DNA from 3 places in the Roseburia sp. AF25-13LB genome. Region 3 is predicted to be linked to each of the others. Evidence: a T-box and tRNA genes for the amino acid it is inferred to sense, from the RefSeq annotation. Region 3 holds a T-box; the other regions hold tRNA genes.
The links. The T-box of region 3 lies ahead of thrS (threonine--tRNA ligase). A T-box ahead of a tRNA ligase gene usually reads a tRNA of that ligase, here a tRNA-Thr.
Positions count from the first base shown of each region.

Region 1 (7,581 bases), 170 kb from region 3:
GCCATACTCTTCCGAAATTACGGTAGAACGCTTATAGCCATCCCGTTTCTTAAAATCCGAATATAAATAGGGAATGCCATATTCTTCAGCCAGCCTTCCTCCAATCTCATTTAACTTTGCAGCATTCTTCATGGGACTGATAGACAGCGTTGTCGTAAAATAATCACAATTTAATTTTTTCGCATACTCTGCCGCTTCCCGCAGTCTTAATTCATAGCAGCGGAAACACCGTTCGCCACCCTCCCGGATATTTTCATAACCTTTTACTGTTTCATAAAAACGCTCCGGTTCAAAGTTTCCTTCCACAAAGGTGACAGGATATTTCGTCGGAAATTCTTTAATAAAGCGTTTCTGCTCCGCTGCTCTGTGATAATATTCATCCTCCGGATAAATATTGGGATTATAGTACAACACCGTAATATAAAAATAGTTGGAAAGATACTCTAATACATAAGAACTGCAGGGTGCACAGCAGCTATGAAGTAAAAGTTTCGGAACTTCTCCTCTTTCTTCTAATCCGGCAATCGTTTCATCCAATATTTTCTGGTAATTTTCTTTCATCGCATTTACCTTTCCCATTCAAAATTTCTGTCGATTCTGTTCCTATTATAATCTATCCTTTTCTTCTGTCAATCCGGGTGACCAATCTCATTTTTTCACATATATTATCCTATAAACTTCTATCAGGTGAATACCATGTGCTCCATCCTTGAATTGTCCAATATAGATTATATTTATCATACGAAAGAGGGCGAAACCAAGGCTCTGTCCAATATCAGTTTTACTTTATCCAAAGGAGAATTTGTTTCTATTGTAGGCCCCAGTGGATGTGGCAAATCAACACTTTTATCCCTTATCTGCGGTCTTCTTGTCCCATCCGGCGGCATCATTTCCTTCATGGGACACCCCCTGCAGTCAAAGGATATTTTAAATATGGGATACATGCTTCAGAAAGACCACCTCTTAGATTGGCGTACCATCGCATCCAATGTCCAATTAGGGCTGGAAATCCAGCACAAAATGACACCGGAAAATCTTGCTTATGCCAACCGGCTGTTAGAAACTTATGGACTTGCCGATTTTGCTGCAAAACGTCCTTCTGAGCTTTCCGGCGGCATGCGGCAGCGGGCTGCCCTGATTCGGACCCTGGTACTTCGCCCGGAGCTGCTTCTCTTAGATGAACCCTTCTCGGCATTAGATTATCAGACCCGCCTTAATGTCAGCAATGACATCGGTACCATTCTGCGGCAGGAACATAAAACCGCCATTCTTGTAACCCATGATTTATCCGAAGCAATTTCCATGGGAGACCGTGTTATTGTCTTAAGCCACCGGCCGGGCACAATCCGCTCCATTATACCCATATCCTTTGAGCCTGGTCTTACGCCTTTAGAGAAACGGAATGACAGCCATTTTAAATCCTATTTTAACTTAATATGGAAGGAATTTAATCAAAATGAATAACCCATCCTCTGCACAGCTTATGTACTTACGGCAATGCCGCAGGCATCAGCTTAAAATAAAAATCTTTCGCATTCTGATTCTTGTTGTCTTTTTATTGCAATGGGAACTCTGTGCGAAATATGGAAAAATCGACCCCTTTATTTTCAGCAGTCCCACCAGACTTATCATCTGCTTTTACCAGATGATTACCGGTCAGAAGCTCCTTTATCACATTGGAATCACCCTGTTTGAAACCTTAAGCAGCTTTTTCTTTGTTATTATTTTAACATTACTGATTGCTGCAATCCTCTGGTTTTCCAAAACCTTATCCGAAACCTTAGAGCCTTATCTTGTGGTTTTAAATTCCCTGCCAAAATCCGCGCTGGCTCCACTGCTGATTGTATGGCTGGGCGGCAATTACAAGACCATTATCATCACCGGTATGTCCGTATCTATCTTTGGCTCTATTCTGAGTCTTTACACTGCTTTTTGTGATATGGATAAAGAAAAGATTCTTCTGATAAAGACATTAGGCGGCACCCGTAATGATGTCATGTTTAAAATTATGCTGCCGGGCTGTGTTCCCACCCTGCTTTCTATTATGAAAGTCAACATCGGTCTTTGTCTGGTTGGTGTTATCATCGGTGAATTTATTGCAGCAAAAAAAGGCTTAGGCTATCTTATTATTTATGGCAGCCAGGTTTTTAAATTAGACTGGGTCATCTTATCGATTCTGATTCTCTGTCTCATTGCCATGCTGCTCTATCAGCTGATTGGAAGTTTTGAGAAGCTCTGCTTAAAGAGGAAATAAAGAAAGGCGGTATGAATTGCACCTGCTCTTCATACTGCCTTTCTCTTTCTTACTTTACAGGAAATTGCTTATGAATTTTTATGCTTCTTCGATTTCTTCAAAGTCACAGTAATCTGCTCCTGCTTCAGAAGCAAACTTAAAACTTACTTTCTCGCCCTGATATTCCACGGTAAAATCACCTTCCATATCAAGGAAAGAATGTGCCTGGGCTATATTATCCAAGAATTCTGCCATATCTGCCGGAAAGTCTTTTGCATCTGCCTCTACGCTGCACTCTTCTTCTAAGATTTCCTGCTCCGCAAAGAGACGCAGGGTAAAATCATCCAAATCACTTTCATCATCAAAGTCTACACCCTGAAAATAATGATTGCCGCAATTTTTAAATAAGTTCTTTACATAAGAGGTACTGGATAAAATTCTCGACTGGGATACATCCTCTGCCTCAAGATAAATATGATAGGTTATCTTCACCTGATTTTCTGCCATGGTATCTTACCTTCCTTCTTCTGCCTTGATCTGCTCTAAGAACAGCATTTCTAATTTATAATCCCGGTCCGGTTCCAACTTTTCCATATTCTTCTTTGGAATGAAACCGCCAGCCATTGCCGGATGTCCGCCACCATTTCCATAATCTGCTAATGCCTTTGCTACAACTCTTCCGGCATCTACATGATTTAATGCACTCCGGACAGAAAACTTAATGCCATCAGAACGGATTGCATAAATCACGGAAATATTAACTACATCAAGAGACAAAATAAAGTCTGAAATAATTGCAATCAGCGCATCCGGACAATCAAACGGAATCGATGCAAATCCCACATCATCATAAATGTGGATATTATCGATTGCCGCACCATATGCCTTTAAATCAGAAAACTCCATTACATTTACATACATGGATTTTAACTCTTCCACATCTGCCATTGGATAGATGTATGCAAACATATCCACATCAAGCTTTGTTGTACCACGGACAAAGTCATCCGTATCCATCTTGATGCCATATGCCAGTGCTGCCGCCACATCCCGGCTCATTGGTGTATTGGTAAGATAAAAATACTCTGTAATCATTGTGGCACAGGCTCCTACACGGCGCACATCTTTATAAGCATATTCACAGGCAATTACTGTCGGATGATGGTCAATACATGCCACCTCATCCCCGATAAAATCGGTCAGATTCGCATTATATTTCTGGGAGTCTACGGTAACAATATAGTCCTCTTTCTTCATATCATCCAAATCTTCTTTAGACAAAATATCAATATGAAATGTGTCAAACATCTTTCTTGTACTCAGGCGTTCAATCTTACCATCATAACAGATATCTGCTTTAATCCCATGGTAATTTAAAAAATGCTGTAAGCCAAAGGCACTGGCAATCGCATCCGGATCTGGAAAATTATGTGTCTGAATATAAGTTCTGTGTCCTCTTAATAACTCTACTAATTGTAAGGGATCCATGTTTTATCTCCTGGTATGATTTCTTCTTATTTTAATATAGAAAGCGGATTATTTTCCTTCTGGAATTTCAATGCAAACAAAGCTGCCCCATAGCATAAAATTCCAATCAACATAAATATTACTTTACCGGAAATTATTCCAACGACAATCTCTGCTGCTGCAACAATTCCATGCAGCCAGACAGGAAGGTTATGCAGACATGCAGCAAGTCCCGCTTCAATCAACACTACAATACATACGCTCACTACCGGAATCTTCCATACCAGTATACCCAGTACAATTTCCAATACGGCAAAAACCACAAATACACATAACATAATCAGCGCGCTGTTTTCCTTTAATTCTGCAATCGTAAACTGACTGTTCTTCTTTGCATAATTTTTCTTTGCGCTGTTGATTTTCTTCTTCATATTCTTCTTACTGTCCTCAGTTTTCTTTCCCCCTGAAACAAATTCCTTCACTTCCATGAAAAAAACTTCCTCCTTGTAATGATTTCCCTTTTCATAAGCCGGTTCATCTTTCTCCGGTTCTTACACATCTACGCCCATTATACCAAGTAACCTTTGAAAGAACAACTTTTTTCAAAAAAACATTGCAAATTTATTTTTTTCTATATATAATATTATAGTATGATTTTAATAAATAAAGGGTTGTCTGAGGAAAATATTTTATTTCGCATATAACCAGATTATTCTGCTTCCGTGGCTCAGTTGGTAGAGCGGCGCATTCGTAATGCGTAGGTCAGGGGTTCGAGTCCCCTCGGGAGCTTTTTTTGTTGTCTAAAAATAATCTAAAAATAGTATTGACATTTCTCTTTCAATTTCTCATAATACTCCTTAGTGAGTTTATTATTATTAAACTTCAAATACATTATTAGCTTCATTTTGTAAAAACTATGTAAAATCACTTTTCATGGAAAGGAAGTACAAAATGGATATTGGAAATAAAATCAAGGAGCTGCGGATTCTCTACGGTCTCACCCAGCAGGAACTGGCTGACCGTCTGGAATTATCCAAAGGATTTATCTCCCAGTTAGAGCGTAATCTTACATCTCCTTCCGTGGGTACACTTTTAGATATTATCCAGTGTCTCGGCACTACGCCGGCAGAATTTTTTGCAGATGATGAACCTGCACAGCTTGTCTTTAAAAATGAAGATTATTTTGAAAAAGAAGATGCGGAACACAGGAGCTTAATCGAATGGATGGTTCCCGGTGCCCAGAAAGATATGATGGAACCGGTACGTCTGACGCTGAAGCCCGGCGGCACATCAGACATCTATCTTCCACATGAGGGAGAAGAATTCGGCTATGTACTTAAGGGCTCCATTAAAATCATATATGGTACCCGTACTTATACTGCAAGACAGGGGGAGTCTTTTTATCTTAAGTCCAATAAAAAGCACCATATCGAAAATACCGGCAGGAAAGATGCCGTTCTTATCTGGGTTACAAACCCACCAAGTTTTTAGGAGGTTATGATGGGCAAGAAATTAATACAATTAGAAAATATTACCAAAACTTATGACGGAAATATGATTTTGGATGACTTAAATCTTTATGTAAAGGAAAACGAATTCTTAACACTGCTGGGACCTTCCGGCTGTGGAAAGACTACTACCCTGCGTCTTATCGGTGGTTTTGAGACACCGGACACCGGACGTATTATTTTTGATGGAAAAGATATTACTTCTCTTCCGCCAAATGAGCGTAAATTAAATACCGTATTCCAGAAATACGCACTTTTTACCCATATGAGCATTGCAGAAAATATTGCTTTTGGGTTAAAAATCAGCAAGAAAAGCAAGGCTTATATTCAGGATAAAATCAAATATGCCTTAAAGCTTGTAAACTTAGACGGTTATGAAAACCGCAGCATTGATTCCTTAAGCGGTGGCCAGCAGCAACGTATTGCCATTGCCCGTGCCATTGTAAATGAACCAAAGGTGCTCCTTTTAGACGAGCCTTTGGGTGCACTGGATTTAAAAATGCGTCAGGACATGCAGTACGAACTGATTCGTCTGAAAAATGAACTTGGCATTACTTTTATCTATGTTACCCACGACCAGGAAGAAGCCCTTACCATGTCAGACACCATTGCTGTCATGAATCAGGGCTATATCCAGCAAATTGGTACTCCGGAAGATATTTATAATGAGCCGGAAAATGCATTCGTTGCCGACTTTATCGGAGACAGCAATATCATTGACGGTATCATGATTGAGGATAAATTAGTCAGCTTCTTAGGCATCAAGCACGAATGTGTCGACACCGGTTTTGGTAATAATAAACCGATAGACGTAGTCATCCGCCCGGAAGATATTGAGATTGTAGAAGCCGGCACCGGTTTTATGGATGGTGATATTACTTCTGTTATCTTCAAGGGTGTCCACTACGAAATCGAAATTATGGCTGGCGGATATGAATGGCTTGTTCATACCACCAAATATTTCGAAACCGGAAGCCATGTGGGAATGAAGGTAATTCCTTTCAATATCCAGATTATGCATAAACCGGAATCTAGTGACGAAAAGGCGGTGGAACTCGATGCATAATGCCAGAAAAAGACTTTTAGCCGGACCTTATCTGGTCTGGATTATTGGATTTACTGTACTTCCGATTCTGATGATATTATATTACGCATTCACCAACAGTGACGGTGGTTTTACCTGGGCAAATATTGCTGCAATTGCAGACCCGGTACATATAAAAGCACTCCTGCTTTCCTTAAAGCTTGGTATCTTATGTACAATTGTCTGTCTCCTGCTCTCCTACCCGCTTGCCATGATATTAAATAGTCTTCATATCAAGCATCAGAGCTTTGTGGTATTTATCTTCGTCCTGCCAATGTGGATGAATTTTATGCTGCGTATTTTAGCATGGCAGATGTTACTTTCCAATAATGGAATTATCAATGGATTTCTTTCCATTTTCGGCATTCCGAAGCTTCATATGTTAAATACCCAGGGAGCCGTTGTATTTGGCATGATTTATGATTTTCTTCCATTTATGATTATGCCGATTTACAATTCCATAGTACGTATCCGCAAAGAAACCATAGATGCGGCAAGGGATTTAGGTGCCAACAGTTTTATCACCTTCTTCCGTATCATTCTGCCGCTTACTTTGCCTGGAATTGTCAGCGGAATTATTATGGTATTCGTGCCGGCACTTACCTCCTTTGTTATTTCAGACCTTTTAGGTGGAGGTAAAGTACTTCTCATTGGAAATGTTATTGAGCAGTCCTTCATGCAGGGTTCCTACTGGAATTTAGGTTCCGGACTTTCCATTGTACTTATGATTTTTGTTTTAATCAGTATGGCATTTATGAATCGTGCCGGTGAATCAGGAGGGCATGCAGTATGGTAAAGAAAAGTTTATCAAGAATTTATCTTGCAATTATTTTCCTGTTTCTGTATCTTCCAATTGGAGTTCTGATTGTACTTTCCTTCAACAACTCCCTCTCCCGTGTAAAATGGGGCGGATTTACGACAGAATGGTACCGCAATCTTGTTTCTGACCCGACTATTATGAATGCCTTTTATACCACGATTCTGATTACCGTTGCATCTTCCGTGATTGCTACAATAATCGGAACCATGGCAGCAATCGGAATCAGTGCCATGCGGAAAAGGAACCGTCAGATTATGCTTGGTGCAACTAACATTCCACTTCTGAATGCAGATATTGTTACCGGCATCTCCCTGATGCTGCTTTTTGTCCGCTTTACAGAGCTTGGAACATCAACCGTATTGATTGCACATATTACCTTTGACATTCCATATGTCATTTTAAATGTACTGCCTAAGCTTTCCAACACCTCATCCCATACCTATGAGGCCGCCAGAGACTTAGGTGCAAC
Region 1 covers NZ_QUFO01000001.1:216,931-224,511, reverse strand. The annotation lists gene DWY37_RS01085 (epoxyqueuosine reductase QueH) at 1-579, opposite strand, end outside; gene DWY37_RS01080 (ABC transporter ATP-binding protein) at 697-1,464, shown strand; gene DWY37_RS01075 (ABC transporter permease) at 1,457-2,254, shown strand; gene DWY37_RS01070 (hypothetical protein) at 2,333-2,740, opposite strand; gene DWY37_RS01065 (DHH family phosphoesterase) at 2,747-3,721, opposite strand; gene DWY37_RS01060 (hypothetical protein) at 3,748-4,188, opposite strand; tRNA gene DWY37_RS01055 (tRNA-Thr) at 4,417-4,489, shown strand; gene DWY37_RS01050 (helix-turn-helix domain-containing protein) at 4,652-5,191, shown strand; gene potA (spermidine/putrescine ABC transporter ATP-binding protein) at 5,201-6,274, shown strand; gene DWY37_RS01040 (ABC transporter permease) at 6,267-7,088, shown strand; gene DWY37_RS01035 (ABC transporter permease) at 7,082-7,581, shown strand, end outside.
Region 1: it has a tRNA-Thr gene. The T-box ahead of thrS (threonine--tRNA ligase) is inferred to sense a tRNA for this amino acid. The anticodon was not compared.

Region 2 (7,581 bases), on a different contig from region 3:
TCCAGTTCCACCTTTCCACCGGTATTTTTCAGGGTAACATTTTCTGCATGGAAAATTGGATAATAATCAGATGCAGAACTTAATGCAAGGTCTCCTTCTGTCTGTGTCAGGTTCAGTGTGGATACTCCACTGTCAATCATACCACATGGTGCGGTTATCGTAACTTTCTTTCCACTTAAATCAACCACTCCACTGCTCAAAACAATTGGCTCTGAAGACGTTGATGCAGTTTCCAGTGTAATATCACCGGTTGTATCTATCTGAAATCTGCTGCCACCGTTTATTACATTACTATTACTTGTTACCTTGAAATTTCCGGTAAAATCCTTTGTGACAACGGCAGCACCGGTTCCAGATAAGTTAAATGCCGGACTATAGGTTCCTGTAACAGTAAGATTTCCCGCCCCGGAAATTGTTAGATTTCCATCCGTTACTGTCACCGGATTCGGTCCGGAAGTAGCAATCTCCATATCATTGTATACAGTCATGGTTGCCGTATCCTTATCAAAGTAAATATAGCCACCACTTTCCGGTTCTTCCCCTACTTTATCGACACCACGATACCTTGCAGCTGGTCCCGGTATAGAAGGAGAATCCACCGCCTTCACATACCAGCCCGTCTCTAATGTTGTACTTCCTATTTGAACGGATGCCGGCGTATCCTCTGCCTTTACCAGTAGTCCGGCAGCATCTCCCATAAATAAGCCTGTCATCATAGTCAATGCCATCAAAAATGCCAGACATCGTTTTTTTCGGTTTCTTCCCATATTTCCTCTCCTTTTTTTATTTCTATTTCTTTTGTTCACACAGTTTCTATCTTAAGAAAACGCCGGGAATTTTGCAACCAATTCTTCCAAATTGTGATTTTATCTTCCTGATTGTCGATAAAAAATGATTCTTATTTTCTTTCAATATGTTATACTTGTCTCGTATCCGGTGTTTTTTACTTTTTATATACAGGAGAATAATTATGCTGATTTACTTATGCGAAGATTCTGAAAGCGATGCCTTACGGCTGAAACATCATCTGAATACATATGCCACGAAACATCATTGTAATATGGAGATTCTACTTTTTTCTTCGGGCGAAGAGATGATTCAATATTATAAAGAAGAAAAGCGTTATCCGGCTCTGCTGTTTTTAGATATCTATATGAATAACCAGGACGGTGTGGAAACAGCACGTATTCTTCGCTCACTGGGCTATGCGGGTGGCATTATTTTCACCACTTCTTCTACGGAACATGCCATGGCAAGCTATGAGGTAAATGCTCTTTACTATCTGCAAAAGCCTTACTCACACACAGATTTTCTCAATGCCATGAGCCGCTGCGATACTCTTTTAGAGGAATCCAATGAAGTATTTACCTTTTCTGTCCGTAGGAAGGAATATTCTCTTCCTTACTCAGATATTCTCTTTTTTGAAACCGGGCAGCACAATGTCCTGCTGCACGCTATATCAGAGACTTTTACGATTCCCGGAAACCTAACACAGCTTACCGAGGACTTTGCCTCTGTTGCCTGTTTTCTTCCGGTTGGCCGCAGCTATCTGGTAAACCTAAACCATGTCACTGGAATTCTGCAGCACGACCTTATTATGGAAGACCACTCCATTGTGCAGATTCCTTTTCGTAAACGTGACGAGGTAAGCAAGGCCGTTAATAGCTGGTTTGCAAAGCTTGAGAAAGAGCCAACTCCTCCCGGCTTATCCTAAGGCCAGATATTTCCCCTGTTTCCAATGTACTCCTATTGTGAAAATGTTACAGACTTGTTACAATTCATTTGTACTTAGCTAAGACATGATTTCAAAGAAAATAAGGAGGACGAAACTATGTGTTTTAATTTCAATAGCTGTTCCGAGTTATTTAACACAATCTGCAAATTATTCAGACTCGGATGTTAATATGTTTTATGCGATTTGCATAATCACCAAAAAGGCTGTAACCCTTGATTTATCAAGGATTACAGCCTTTTTTCCAGTTAAGCTGGCAACGGGAATCGGACCCGTGACCTCCGCACTACCAATGCGACGCTCTACCGACTGAGCCATGCCAGCAATTCTGTCGGAACTAATCCCGACTTTTAATACTATACTATAGAGAGCTATGATTGTCAATACTTTTCTACAGCATAATGTCAGATTTTTCTTTGCTATGCTCAATCTTCATATTTAACTTCCGGAACGGAATTGCAATTACAAGTCCAATCAGAAGTGAGATTATAATATAGATGCCTAAGATGCCAATGCATTTCCAATAAGTCATTCCATACATACCACCGATAGTCTCCCGGAGTGCATCCATTCCATAAGGGAATGGGAAGAAACGGTAAATCCGCTGATAGATTGCCGGCAGTACTTCGATTGGGAAGGAACCGCCTGCTCCTGCTACCTGGATAACCATAATGACTACCGCCAAAGCCTCTCCGACATTTTCAAAGGCTACCGTTAATGCATACATAAATAGGGTAAATACAAAGCTGCAGCATGCGCAGGCAAGCCAGAATAAGAATGGGTTATGGCATTGTATCTTAATATAAAACAAATCTCCCAGTGCAGTAATCAATGCCTGCACCTGTCCAATCAGGAAGAATGTAATATATCTTCCAAAGAATTTCTGGTAAGGTTTTGCATCCGGTATTTTCTCATCCGGAAGTACCTTTACATGAATGATTGCCACCAGAATCAACGCACCTACCCACAATGCCAGTACCGTATAGAACGGTGACATTGCCGAACCATAATTGGAAATCGGATAAATCTCTTTCGTCTCCATATTGACCGGAGAAGATAAGAAATCTCCTAACAAAGTCGGGTCGGTCTCTAAGATTTTCATCAAAGCCTGATACTGGTCACTGATTTCCAGAGCACTGAGACTTGTAATCACACTGTCAAGTCCGGTCTTCATTTCCTGTGCTGCTGCCAATGAATCACTTAAGCTTTCATTTCCCTTATCGAGGGTTTCACTATAAGCATCCAACACTTCCGATACTTCATCAAAATCTCCATCGACACCATTTAAAATTGCCTGTGTCTGATTCAGCGACCCCTGCATGGACTGAATGGTTGTCTCCAGCTGACCTTTTACCGAATAGTCAAACGTATCTTTTAAAGCTTTTATTTCGGTCTTACAGGAAGTTATTTCGGTAGATATTTCAGTGTTTAAAGTATCCTTTGCAGTATTTAAATCTGTGACATTATTCTGGACACTGTTTAAATCTGTTTCAATTTTATCTAACTGTGCTTCGATTTCTGCAATCTGACCGGAAACACTTTCATCATCCTTCCAGTCTGCCACACTGTTTTCAAATAACTGACGGATCAGCGGCATCATATTAATTGCGCTCTGCAGTCCGCCGGAAGATAAATCACCATAGTTATCCAACTGATCTAAGGCATTCTGTATCAGCGTATTGATGTTGTCAAGGCTGTCGGCTGCTGTATTAAGATTTGCTGAAATAACCTCAGCCAAAGCACTGGCATTAAGGCTGCCGGAATTCAATGCTCCCTGCATGGTATTTACCGTATTCGAACCATCATCTACCATCGTATTCAGATTCGGCAGCATAACCTGTGTCGTATCAATCAGGCTGGATGCCGAATTGGTAATGCTGACAAAAGAATTCAGCAATGCAATATAGCTGTCCAAATCTCCGCTTAAATCATTAAGCTGTGTCAGGAAAAGATTCATCATAGAGCCGGAATCCATTCCATTTTCTACCATGACATCATTTACCTTTAACATGACTTCTGCCAGAGTGCTGACAAAGGTTGCATTAACCTGTTCCTGCACTGCCGTTTTTGCCTTGGATGTAATCTTTGGTGCAATGGCATTTTTCTTCTCATTTTCATAATAAATAATCTGCGGATTCTGTACTTCTCCGTTAAGGAAGCTTATCATTTTCTCGGAGAAATCCTCCGGAATAATCAGTGCCGCATAATATTCACTGCTGTATACACCGTCGGTTGCTTCATCCATGGTATCAGTAAACTGCCAGCCCATAGTCTGATTGGCTTTCAGGGCATCAATGACGCTGTCTCCGATATTTAAAGACAGACCTCCCATATCAATTCCCTCATCTGCGGAATATACTGCTATCTTAAGATTTGATGTAGATTCCGGTCCATACGGGTCCCAGTTGGACAATATATTAAACCATGCGTACAGTGACGGAATAATAGAAAGACCTATTACAATAACCACTGCTACCACATTTGTGCTGACTCTCTTAAAATCCAGGTAAAAGATTCTAAAAATATTTTTCATGTGTTATCCCTCTGCTACTCCTTTGTGCTATCCGTTAAAAGTTCCTGCTCTGCCGTCTGAAGTACGGTACGAATCCGTTCTTCTACCTGGGCAATTCCATCGCCAATCAGTGCATCTCTCTCCTGTTGCTCCCGGTTAGAAATCTCATTTAATTTTTCCTGTAATTTATAGTCCGAATATTCTACGAAAATTAAATATCCTGCCAGAATAAACAGCGATACAATCCACAGAATCAAAAATACAATTTTTGAGCTTTCTGTCCAGAATAACAATGCCAGGAAAATCAGTGGAATAATGATAAGGCACCGCAATCCGATGCGGATACGTTTCTGGTTCTTCTTATGAATCTCCTGCTCATAGCCTAAAAGCATGTCATAAAGCTTTTCATAATCTTCTTTCTTTTCCATCTGCTCTTCACCTGCTCTCTTACATCATCTTCGTATCTTTCATTCGCTTTTCTACGAAATGATTGATACCCATAAATGGTATGCGAATCATCAGTCCGATTAACAATGCCGCTGCTGCGAAAATCAGAAGCTCTGCCAGATTCTTCTCATAGGTTCCGCCATACATGCCGCCAATGGTTTCACGCATGGCATTAATGGCATATGGGAATGGGAAGAAAATATATACCCGCCGGTAAAATTCCGGCAATATCTCAATCGGATATGTTCCACCGGAACCTGCAATCTGAATAACGACCATTACAACCACCAGTGCTTTTCCGATATCGCCAAAGGAAAGTGTCAGCGCATAGATTAATAAGGTAAAGGTAAAGCTCGTCAGCGACGCCGCAAACCAGAACAATACCGGATTCTTCACCTGACAATGCAGCAGATAAATATTACCCAGCACAATAATCAATGCCTGTATCTGTCCCATCACAAAGAAAATGAGATATCTTCCAAGGAAAAGCTGATAACGCTTCGGATTCGTCAAATCCTTTTCGGATGCCTTTACCTTAATCAGTGCCACCAGTACAATACCGCCTACCCAGAGTGCCAGTGTTGTATAAAATGGTGCAACCGCAGAACCATAATTTTTAATCTCATAAACCTGCTTTGTCTCCACTTTTACCGGCTGTGCAAAGAATTTACCATAGGATTCCGGATCGCCGCCCAAAAGTTCCATGATAATCTGCATCTGTTCATCTTCCGATGCTTCATTCAGCTTGCTGATTGCCTCTTCTATCTTTGTATCACAGGTCTTCAGCAATGTCTGAATCTGTGTAAAGCTTTCATCTGTAGCATCTACCATATCTAAGGTTCCATCGAAAATGGTTTCCATGTCACCTAATGTATTATTCAGATTATTCAAAAGATTGGTTACATTGACCAGTATCTGGGATGCCGTATCCAATATTCCGGATACTCCAGGCACCAGATTATTGGTGTATACATTCTTCATATTTTCAATGGTCTTGCTGCAGGTAGACAATGCTGTATTCATTCCGCCTGTCACAGTATCTACCGCATCTTTTACTGCATCTGATGCATTGTCCGGCATCAGTGTCTCTAAAAGCTTCTGCATTTCTTCTGCATCCTGCTTCAACGCATCAATCTGTGACATCACATCATCCATATCCGTTTTCTGCTCGTCCGTAAAGCTCTCATCTGTCTTGAGTCCACTGATTGCTCCATAAAGCGACTGCAACTGGTCATTTAAAGTCTTGATATCATTCGTTGTTGTCTCAATACTTTCAGTTGTCTTCTTGGCAGAATCTCCCAGTCCGGCATTGGTAATATCCGTTGAAATCTTATTCAAAGAATTCTCAATATCCGTTAAGGTTGTCTCCACATTCTTGGAAAAATCTGAAAGTGTAGTATCCGTACTGTCTAATTGTGTCTTTGTTCCATTCAGGGAATTTACAGCTGAATCAATTTTATCTTCCACCTTTGACACACTGGAATTGGCTTCATCAATCCCTGCGCTCAGTTCTTCATTTCCGGACAGGAAGCTGTCTATCATGGCATCATAGTCCTTTAAATTCTGGCTGAGCTGCTCTAATTTCTGGCGGAATCCATCCACACCGCCATCTTCACTTATTTTCTCAGAAAGATTATCCATCTGGGCAAACATGGCACTTGCCGCTGTCTCAAGAAATGTCTCATTGATACTGGACTTTAATGTGCTCACTGCAGTATCGGTAATTTTCGTTGCAATGGCATTTTTCTTCTCATTCTCATAATATGTAATGGTCGGATTCTCCAGTCCTTTAGAAAAGATGCTGAACATGCTCTCGGAAAAGCGGTCACCAATAACTACTGCCGCATAATATTTTCCACTTTCTACTCCGCTGATTGCTTCATCAGAGCTGTCTACAAACTGCCAGCCTATGGACTTATTCTCCTTCAACTGCTCAATCACCTGAACACCCATGTTGACGGTTGTGCCATCCTCTAATTTCATTCCTTCATCTTCAGATGCCACTGCAATATAGATATTTCCGGTGTTGGCATAAGGATCCTCATTGGAATAAATATTAAACCATGCATACAAAGATGGAATAAAACACAATCCGATTGCAATGACCAGTGCGAAAAAATTCCTGCAAAGTCCTCTTACGTCCTTACGAAAAATGTGAATGATATTTTTCATGCTGTTACTTCCCTTTCAACTTCTTCTTTAAACGCTGCAACGCATTATCCACAGCCTTCGGCTCTTTTCCCATAGCTTCTGCAATCTGCTCATAGCGAAAGCCCTGCAGATAATACGACAACACTTCCTGTTCCATTTTGCTTAAAGTTTCATTTACTTTCCGCTTGAAATCTTCCCGGTCTTCCTGACTGATAAATAAATTCTCCGGATTCGCCTCATCTATAGTCTCTAACACATCCGCCAGATTCCTGCCTTCCGAATCCTCACTATCTGCATAAAGTGGTACATACGAATTGAGCGGTGCATGCTTTTTCCGATTGGAAGCCTCCACCGCTGTATACATCTGTCTTGCAATACAAAGGTCTGCGAAATGAAAAAAACTGCTGTCTTTATCCGGCTGATAATCCCGGACAGCTTTAAACAGACCAATCATTCCCTCCTGAATCAAATCGTCCGTCTCACCACCAATGAGATAAAGTGCTTTTGCTTTTTTCTTAACCAGACTTTTGTATTTGTCCATCAGATAATCTGTAATTTCTTTTTCACCACTACGAAGTGCTGCAATTAATTCCTCATCACTCATGTTCTGATAAGATTGCATCTCTCTCTCCTGTTAACTTAATCTCTGTCTTACAATTTCATAAGCTAAAACACCTGTTGCTACCGATGCATTTAAGGAGTCAATATCTCCCTTCATTGGAATCGATGCCACAAAGTC
Region 2 covers NZ_QUFO01000012.1:22,005-29,585, reverse strand. The annotation lists gene DWY37_RS13875 (hypothetical protein) at 1-767, opposite strand, end outside; gene DWY37_RS13870 (LytR/AlgR family response regulator transcription factor) at 971-1,714, shown strand; tRNA gene DWY37_RS13865 (tRNA-Thr) at 1,984-2,056, opposite strand; gene DWY37_RS13860 (YhgE/Pip domain-containing protein) at 2,124-4,265, opposite strand; gene DWY37_RS13855 (hypothetical protein) at 4,280-4,672, opposite strand; gene DWY37_RS13850 (YhgE/Pip domain-containing protein) at 4,692-6,863, opposite strand; gene sigH (RNA polymerase sporulation sigma factor SigH) at 6,868-7,464, opposite strand; gene rlmB (23S rRNA (guanosine(2251)-2'-O)-methyltransferase RlmB) at 7,477-7,581, opposite strand, start outside.
Region 2: it has a tRNA-Thr gene. The T-box ahead of thrS (threonine--tRNA ligase) is inferred to sense a tRNA for this amino acid. The anticodon was not compared.

Region 3 (7,581 bases):
GCAATCATGGAATATCTGGCACATCATAACTGCATTGCAATTGTGGCATCCCATGATAAGGAATTGACGGAGCTTGAAAAAATTGGTTATGACAATTATCATTTTTCCGAAGAGTTTGGAGAAGCGGATATTGTATTTGATTATAAATTGCAGAAGGGACCGGCAAATTCCCAGAATGCAATCCGCCTGCTTTCCTTTACCGGGTTCCCGGAAACGATTATTGAGAGGGCGGAAAATATCAGAAGCGAATATCGGTAAAAATAATGCTTGACGAACGAAATGACATATGGTACTATAAGCAAGTTGAAGAAAGTAGAGTATCCACTCTCACCTTAGCACAATCAAGTGACTAAGTGTTTATAATGAGTATGCAATGAGCGAATCATTTTGAAGTGGATAGTCTGTCTATCCACTTTTTTTGCGGAAATAAACGGAAAGTTGTCTGGCAAAGCTGTGGTGAATTTAATTTTGGAGGTGTACGACCATTAGCGAGTTAATGATCAATGAACAAATCAGAGATAAGGAAGTCCGCCTGATTGGCGCGGATGGTGAACAGTTAGGTATCATGTCAGCAAGAGAAGCATATAAGCTGGCACAGGAAGCAGAACTTGATTTAGTAAAGATTGCTCCTGGAGCAAAGCCACCTGTATGTAAGATTATCGATTACGGTAAATACAGATATGAGCTTGCAAGAAAAGAGAAGGAAGCACGTAAGAAACAGAAAACGGTTGAATTAAAAGAAGTTCGTCTTTCTCCAAATATCGATACCAATGATTTGAATACCAAAATGAATGCCGCAAGAAAGTTCATTTCCAAAGGAAATAAAGTAAAAGTTACACTTCGTTTCCGTGGCAGAGAAATGGCACATGTACAGGCAAGCAAACATATTCTGGATGATTTTGCAGAAGCACTTGCAGATATTGCAGTAGTGGAGAAAGCACCAAAGCTGGAAGGCAGAAGCATGGGTATGGTGCTGGCAGAGAAAAGATAATGATTTTAAGGAGGAATAAATTATGCCAAAACAGAAAACAAGCAGAGCAGCAGCAAAACGTTTCAAATTAACAGGAACAGGAAAATTAAAGAGAAACAAGGCTTATAAGAGACATATCTTAACAAAGAAAACAACTAAGACTAAGAGAAATCTTAGAAAACCTGCAATGACAGATGCAACAAATGTTAAGAATATGAAGAAGATTTTACCATATTTATAAGAATTGGTTAAGGAGGAATAGAACATGGCAAGAATTAAAGGCGGCTTAAACGCTAAAAAGAAACATAATAGAACATTAAAATTAGCTAAAGGTTACAGAGGAGCACGCTCCAAACAGTATAGAGTAGCAAAACAGTCTGTCATGAGAGCCTTAACAAGTTCTTATGCAGGAAGAAAACAGAGAAAGAGACAGTTCAGACAGTTATGGATTGCCCGTATTAACGCAGCAGCAAGAATGAATGGATTATCTTACAGCAAATTTATGTATGGTTTAAAATTAGCTGGTGTTGATATGAACCGTAAAATGTTAGCTGAGATGGCTGTAAATGATGCAGAAGGATTTGCAACATTGGCAGAGCTTGCAAAAACAAAACTTGCTTAGTTTTAAGAAGTGGACAAGTTATAAAAGAGGATTGTGGTTATTCGCAATCCTCTTTTTTGATGTTTGGTTCATTTGAAGTTTTTGCGGAAGCATCCTGCCCGGAAGCTTCTTTTTTGATGGAATCCAAATCTTCTCTTAAAGAGTAATGATTCTTAAGTAAGCGGTATACCATGGTATAAGCCCAGATAAGAACCGGGACAACCACAGTGGCATAGATGGAAGCCTTAAGACAGTTTGTGGCAAAATCGCTTCCAATCAATGCAAAAACAAGAGTGGAAACATAGAGGGCAACTAAGAGTACAACACCGATAATTGCAAGAATCTGTTTTGTCTTTTTCATATATGACCTCAACTTTCTTTGATGACCTGTTTTTAGAAAAAAGCAATATACATTATTTTAACATTTGACAGCGGATAGTCAATCAGAAAATGTAAAGTTGCAGAGGATAAATACTTGAAAAAAGCACAAAATATGCTATACTGAAACAAGCGTTATACGACTAAATATGGATTAAAGGATGGATATGAACAATGGCATTATTAGAAGAATGGCAGAAGATTGCTTATGATCAGCAGGCAGATAGAGGAAAATTACAGAAGTTCTGGCAGAGATATTTTATGTTAGAGAAGGGCGTATATGAGAAGCTTTTAGCAAACCCGGATGAGAAGGTAGAAGGAACTGTAAAAGAGCTGGCAGAGAAATACGACCTCAGCATTATGGATATGACTGGATTCTTAGATGGAATCAATGACAGCCTGGTAACACCAAACCCAATTGATACTATGGAAGAGGATACCAAGGTAAGCCTTGCATTCGATAAAGAAAAATTATACAAGAACATGGTAGATGCCAAAGCTGACTGGCTCTATGAATTACCACAGTGGGATGAAATTTTTGATGCAGATACCAAGAGAAAGCTTTATTTAGAGCAGAAGAAATCCGGCACTGTTGTAGTTGGAAAGAAAGTCGGAAGAAATGATCCGTGTCCTTGTGGAAGTGGAAAGAAATATAAATTCTGCTGCGGAAGATAAGAATAAAATATTTTGGAAAACATTTGGAAAATATTTCACAGAAAAACTCTTTACATAGCAGAAAAAAGAGTATACAATAGCTTTTGTCAAAAGGACAAAACAAAGAAGAGACGAGTAGCATGACAGGAAGTCAAAGAGAGGAATACATCTGGTGAGAGTATTCTGATGGAGTGTAATGTGAAGACCAGCTCTGAGTGACCCCAATCCGGTCCGGTGATTCCGTTATCATCAGAATGAGCGGTTGTACGATAAGTACAGCAAGCAGGGTGGAACCACGATAGAGTATCGTCCCTGATGCATAAATTTTATGCATCAGGGACTTTTTTACTTTGCAGTTATTAATACTAATATAATAAGAAAAGGAGACTTGAACATGAAAATCACATTAAAAGATGGCTCAGTAAAAGAGTACAGTGAAGCAAAATCAGTCTATGATATTGCAGCAGATATCAGCGAAGGCCTTGCAAGAGTTGCATGCGCCGGTGAAGTAGACGGAGAAGTGGTGGATTTACGAACCGTTCTTGACAAGGACTGCAATTTAAATATTATAACAGCAAGTGATGAAGAAGGATTAAAGGTAATCCGCCATACTGCATCCCATGTGCTGGCTCAGGCGGTAAAAAAATTATTCCCGGATGCCAAGATTACGATCGGACCGGCAATTGAAGATGGATTCTATTATGATTTTGATCATGCCCCATTTTCAAGAGAAGACCTCGATAATCTGGAAGCAGAGATGAAGAAGATTATCAAGGAGGGTCATGAATTAAAACGATTCACACTTCCAAGAGAGGAAGCAATCAAATTCATGCAGGAACGTAATGAACCATACAAAGTAGAACTGATTGAAGAATTACCAGAGGGAGAAGAAATTTCTTTCTATGACCAGGGCGGCTTCGTAGATTTATGTGCTGGCCCACATCTGATGACAACCAAGGGCGTAAAGGCATTTAAGCTGACATCATCTTCCATGGCATATTGGAGAGGTAATTCTGACAAAGCAAGATTACAGAGAATTTATGGTACTGCTTTTAATAAGAAGGAAGAGTTAAAAGAATACTTAGAGAAATTAGAAGATGCCAAACGCCGTGACCATAACAAACTTGGCCGTGAAATGGGGTTATTTACCACTGTTGATGTTATCGGACAGGGACTTCCTTTATTTACACCAAAGGGAACCAAGATGATTATGAAACTGCAGCGTTGGATAGAAGACTTAGAGGATAAAGAGTGGGGTTATGTACGTACCAGAACTCCGCTGATGGCAAAGAGCGACCTCTATAAGATTTCCGGACACTGGGATCACTACATGGATGGAATGTTCATTTTAAATAAGGACAGCGACGACAAAGAGACAATGGCACTGCGTCCGATGACCTGTCCATTCCAGTATTATGTATACATGAATGAACAGCACTCTTACAGAGATCTGCCATATCGGATGTCAGAGACTTCTACATTGTTCCGGAATGAGGACTCCGGAGAGATGCATGGACTTACCCGTGTCAGACAGTTTACTATTACAGAGGCACATATTATTCTTTGCCCGGAACAGGCGGAAGAAGAACTTACCAGATGTACTGAACTTTGCCATTATGTAATGACTACACTTGGTATCGATGGAGATGTTACTTACCGTCTGTCCAAATGGGATCCGAACAACAAAGAAAAATATCTGGGCGACGAAGCATATTGGAACAGTACCCAGCAGTATCTGCGTGATGTTATGGATAAGAATGGCATCAAGTATACAGAAGCAGATGGGGAAGCTGCATTCTACGGACCAAAGATTGATATTCAGGCAAAGAATGTATATGGAAAAGAAGATACCATGGTTACCATCCAGCTTGACTGTGCAAGTGCAGAGAAGTTTGGCATGTACTATATCGATGAGAAGGGTGAGAAAGTACTTCCTTGGATTATCCATCGTACATCCATGGGATGTTATGAGCGTACCCTTGCATGGCTGATTGAACATTATGCAGGAAAATTCCCAACCTGGCTTTGCCCGGAACAGGTAAGAGTATTGCCGATTTCTGAAAAATATGCAGACTATGCAGAGCAGGTAAGAAAAGAATTAGCAGCTCATGATGTAGATGTAACGGTTGATAACCGTTCTGAGAAAATCGGATTCAAGATTCGTGAAGCAAGACTGGATAAGCTGCCGTACATGCTGGTAGTTGGTCAGCAGGAGGCAGAGGACGGAACCGTATCCGTAAGAAGCCGTTTTGCAGGAGATGAAGGTGTAAAACCTTTAGGAGAATTCATTGATGCAATCTGCGAAGAGATTCGTACAAAGGAAATCCGTAAGGAAGAAGTTGCAGAAGAAAAATAAAAATGCAATAAAATCTAATTTTTAATTTTATTATTTATATGGATTTAAAAAGACTGTTGCTGGCATTTGCACCGGACAACAGTCTTTTTTGCTTTACAGGAAAGCGGCCGCCGCAGGCACGAGAATGTGTCAAGATACATTCTTTTTTACATGAAGTTGGTAACATAAAAAGATTTCCTTTGGAGATACTAAACATGTAACGAAAGAAAGGAGATGATTTTTGTGACAGAATTAAAATGTTCTGTAAGAAGCTGCAGTTTCCAGAAAGATGATTGCTGTTGCCGTGGAAATATTACGGTAGAGGGTGCACATGCAAACCGCAACAGCGAGACAAGCTGTGGAAGTTTTGAAGAGAAGAAAAACTGTGGATGTGCCAATTCGACCGGTAAACCGCCGAAGATGAGCGATGTTACCTGTGAGGCAGTAAACTGTAAATTCAATGAAGGAAGAAAATGTCATGCAAAAGACATCCAGGTAGCCGGAACGAATGCCTGTACCTGTATGGAAACAGAGTGTGCCAGCTTCTGTTGTTCCTAAAAAGTGGAATATCAGTAAGTTTTAGCAAAATATTTCTGTGTCTACTCTTAACAGATTGGACACAGAAATTTAGAAGAATCTTAAGAAAAATACTATTGTAAATGAGATGAAAGAAAGTATAATGTGATTGAAGCATAAATAAAGCAGAAGTAATGTGTAAGGTGTAGATGGTAAACAGGAGGAAGCAAATGAGAAAAAAGTCACATATTTTGCTGGCACGTTATATTGCAAAGAATACAGAGGATGAAGAACTTAAGAAACATAGACTGTCTTTTTATATTGGCAGCATCCTGCCGGATTGCAAACCATCTTTTGTATATAAGAAACATGAAATCAATGGGACGTTTCCGGATGTGAAAAAGATGGTGAATCAATTGATTTTCGGTAAACAGCAGGGGAAACTGACCCGTAAACGCCGGTATTATATGAATCTCGGGCAGGTAACGCATTATGTAGCTGATTATTTTACTTATCCGCATAACAAGATTTATCCGGGAAACTTAAAGGATCATTGTTCCTATGAAGAACAATTGAAGCGAAGCCTTAAAAATTATATCATGAGCCGGAATATGGAAGCAGGGGAAAAAGTGCAGGCTGATTTTCCTGATGCAGAGGCACTGTATGAATATATTTTAGAGAGGCATAAACAGTATCTTGGAAGAAAAATTAATATAGAAACAGATATTCGGAATATAGTAGCAACCAACCGGATGCTGGTGGAGGCCATTGCCGATTTGTTTTATAAAACACAGCATAAGGAAAAAATGCCGCTTGCTGTCGAATATTGACGAAAAAAGATGTTATATTTTGTTTGATTTTTGGTGATGAGCAGAGTAAAATGAATTTACAAAGAACAACACAGAGATGGGACACAGCATAGGAGAAATGCTTATGGATGAAAGGGAAGCACTTCGCATTGCGATTGAACGTGCAAGAATCCGACTGGATGAAGCACTGGAACGAGCGAAAAGTATGGATGAATGCTATGACCTGAGCCTGGAAGTGGACAGACTGATTGAGAACTATGTATCGCTATGTGAGCAAAAAGAACTTGTACCAATAAGATAAAAGTAAAGAGTAAGTGGAAAGAAGTACATTGAGAAATGTGCTTCTTTTTTTTGTGCATTTTTATGTGTAGTATATTGATTTTTTCCCAAAAGTGGGGTAATATGTATTCATAAGTGGAGGAAAGTGGTTGAAAATGGCACAAAGTGGTGGATAAGTTGATAACTTTGTGGATAAATAGCAACCGGACTGAGGTGTTTGACAATGTTCATGGGAGAGTACAGTCACAACATAGACGCCAAGGGCAGAATGATTGTTCCTTCCAAATTCAGAGAACAGCTCGGTGATGAGTTTGTAGTAACGAAGGGTTTGGATGGGTGTCTTTTTGTGTACCCAAATGAAGAATGGCAGAACATTGAAGAAAAATTCCGCAACGTACCACTTACCTCAAAAGATGCAAGAAAATTCTCACGTTTCTTCTTTGCAGGAGCAACAACCTGTGAAGTGGACAAGCAGGGAAGAATTCTTCTTCCGGCAGTGTTAAGAGAATTTGCCGGATTAGAGAAAGAAGTCGTATCAGTCGGAGTCTTAAAGCGAATTGAGATTTGGGACAAGAACAGATGGCAGGATACCAATACTTATGATGACATGGATGAAGTTGCAGAACACATGGCAGAACTTGGCTTGAGTATCTAAAGGAGTGAACATGGAATTTAAACACACATCGGTTCTCTTGCATGAGACCATAGACAATCTGAATATTCGCCCGGACGGAATTTATGTAGACGGAACGCTCGGTGGAGCGGGACATTCTTCCGAAATTGTAAAAAGGCTGAATGAGAACGGAAGGCTGATAGGAATTGACCAGGACGAAGATGCAATTGCAGCAGCCAGTGAGCGGTTAAAGGATTATTCTGATAAAGTAACCATAATCCGCAGCAATTACTGCAATATGAAAGAAGAATTGAACCGTATCGGAGTGACGAAGGTAAATGGAATCCTTCTTGATCTGGGAGTATCTTCCTTTCAGTTAGATACACCGGAGCGTGGATTTACCTACCGGGAGGAAGATGCACCACT
Region 3 covers NZ_QUFO01000001.1:44,564-52,144, forward strand. The annotation lists gene DWY37_RS00195 (MutS-related protein) at 1-258, shown strand, start outside; gene infC (translation initiation factor IF-3) at 497-991, shown strand; gene rpmI (50S ribosomal protein L35) at 1,014-1,211, shown strand; gene rplT (50S ribosomal protein L20) at 1,236-1,592, shown strand; gene DWY37_RS16315 (hypothetical protein) at 1,630-1,932, opposite strand; gene DWY37_RS00220 (SEC-C metal-binding domain-containing protein) at 2,124-2,624, shown strand; T-box leader at 2,718-2,920, shown strand; gene thrS (threonine--tRNA ligase) at 2,998-4,959, shown strand; gene DWY37_RS00230 (DUF1540 domain-containing protein) at 5,182-5,496, shown strand; gene DWY37_RS00235 (zinc dependent phospholipase C family protein) at 5,685-6,284, shown strand; gene DWY37_RS15740 (hypothetical protein) at 6,388-6,564, shown strand; gene mraZ (division/cell wall cluster transcriptional repressor MraZ) at 6,766-7,197, shown strand; gene rsmH (16S rRNA (cytosine(1402)-N(4))-methyltransferase RsmH) at 7,208-7,581, shown strand, end outside.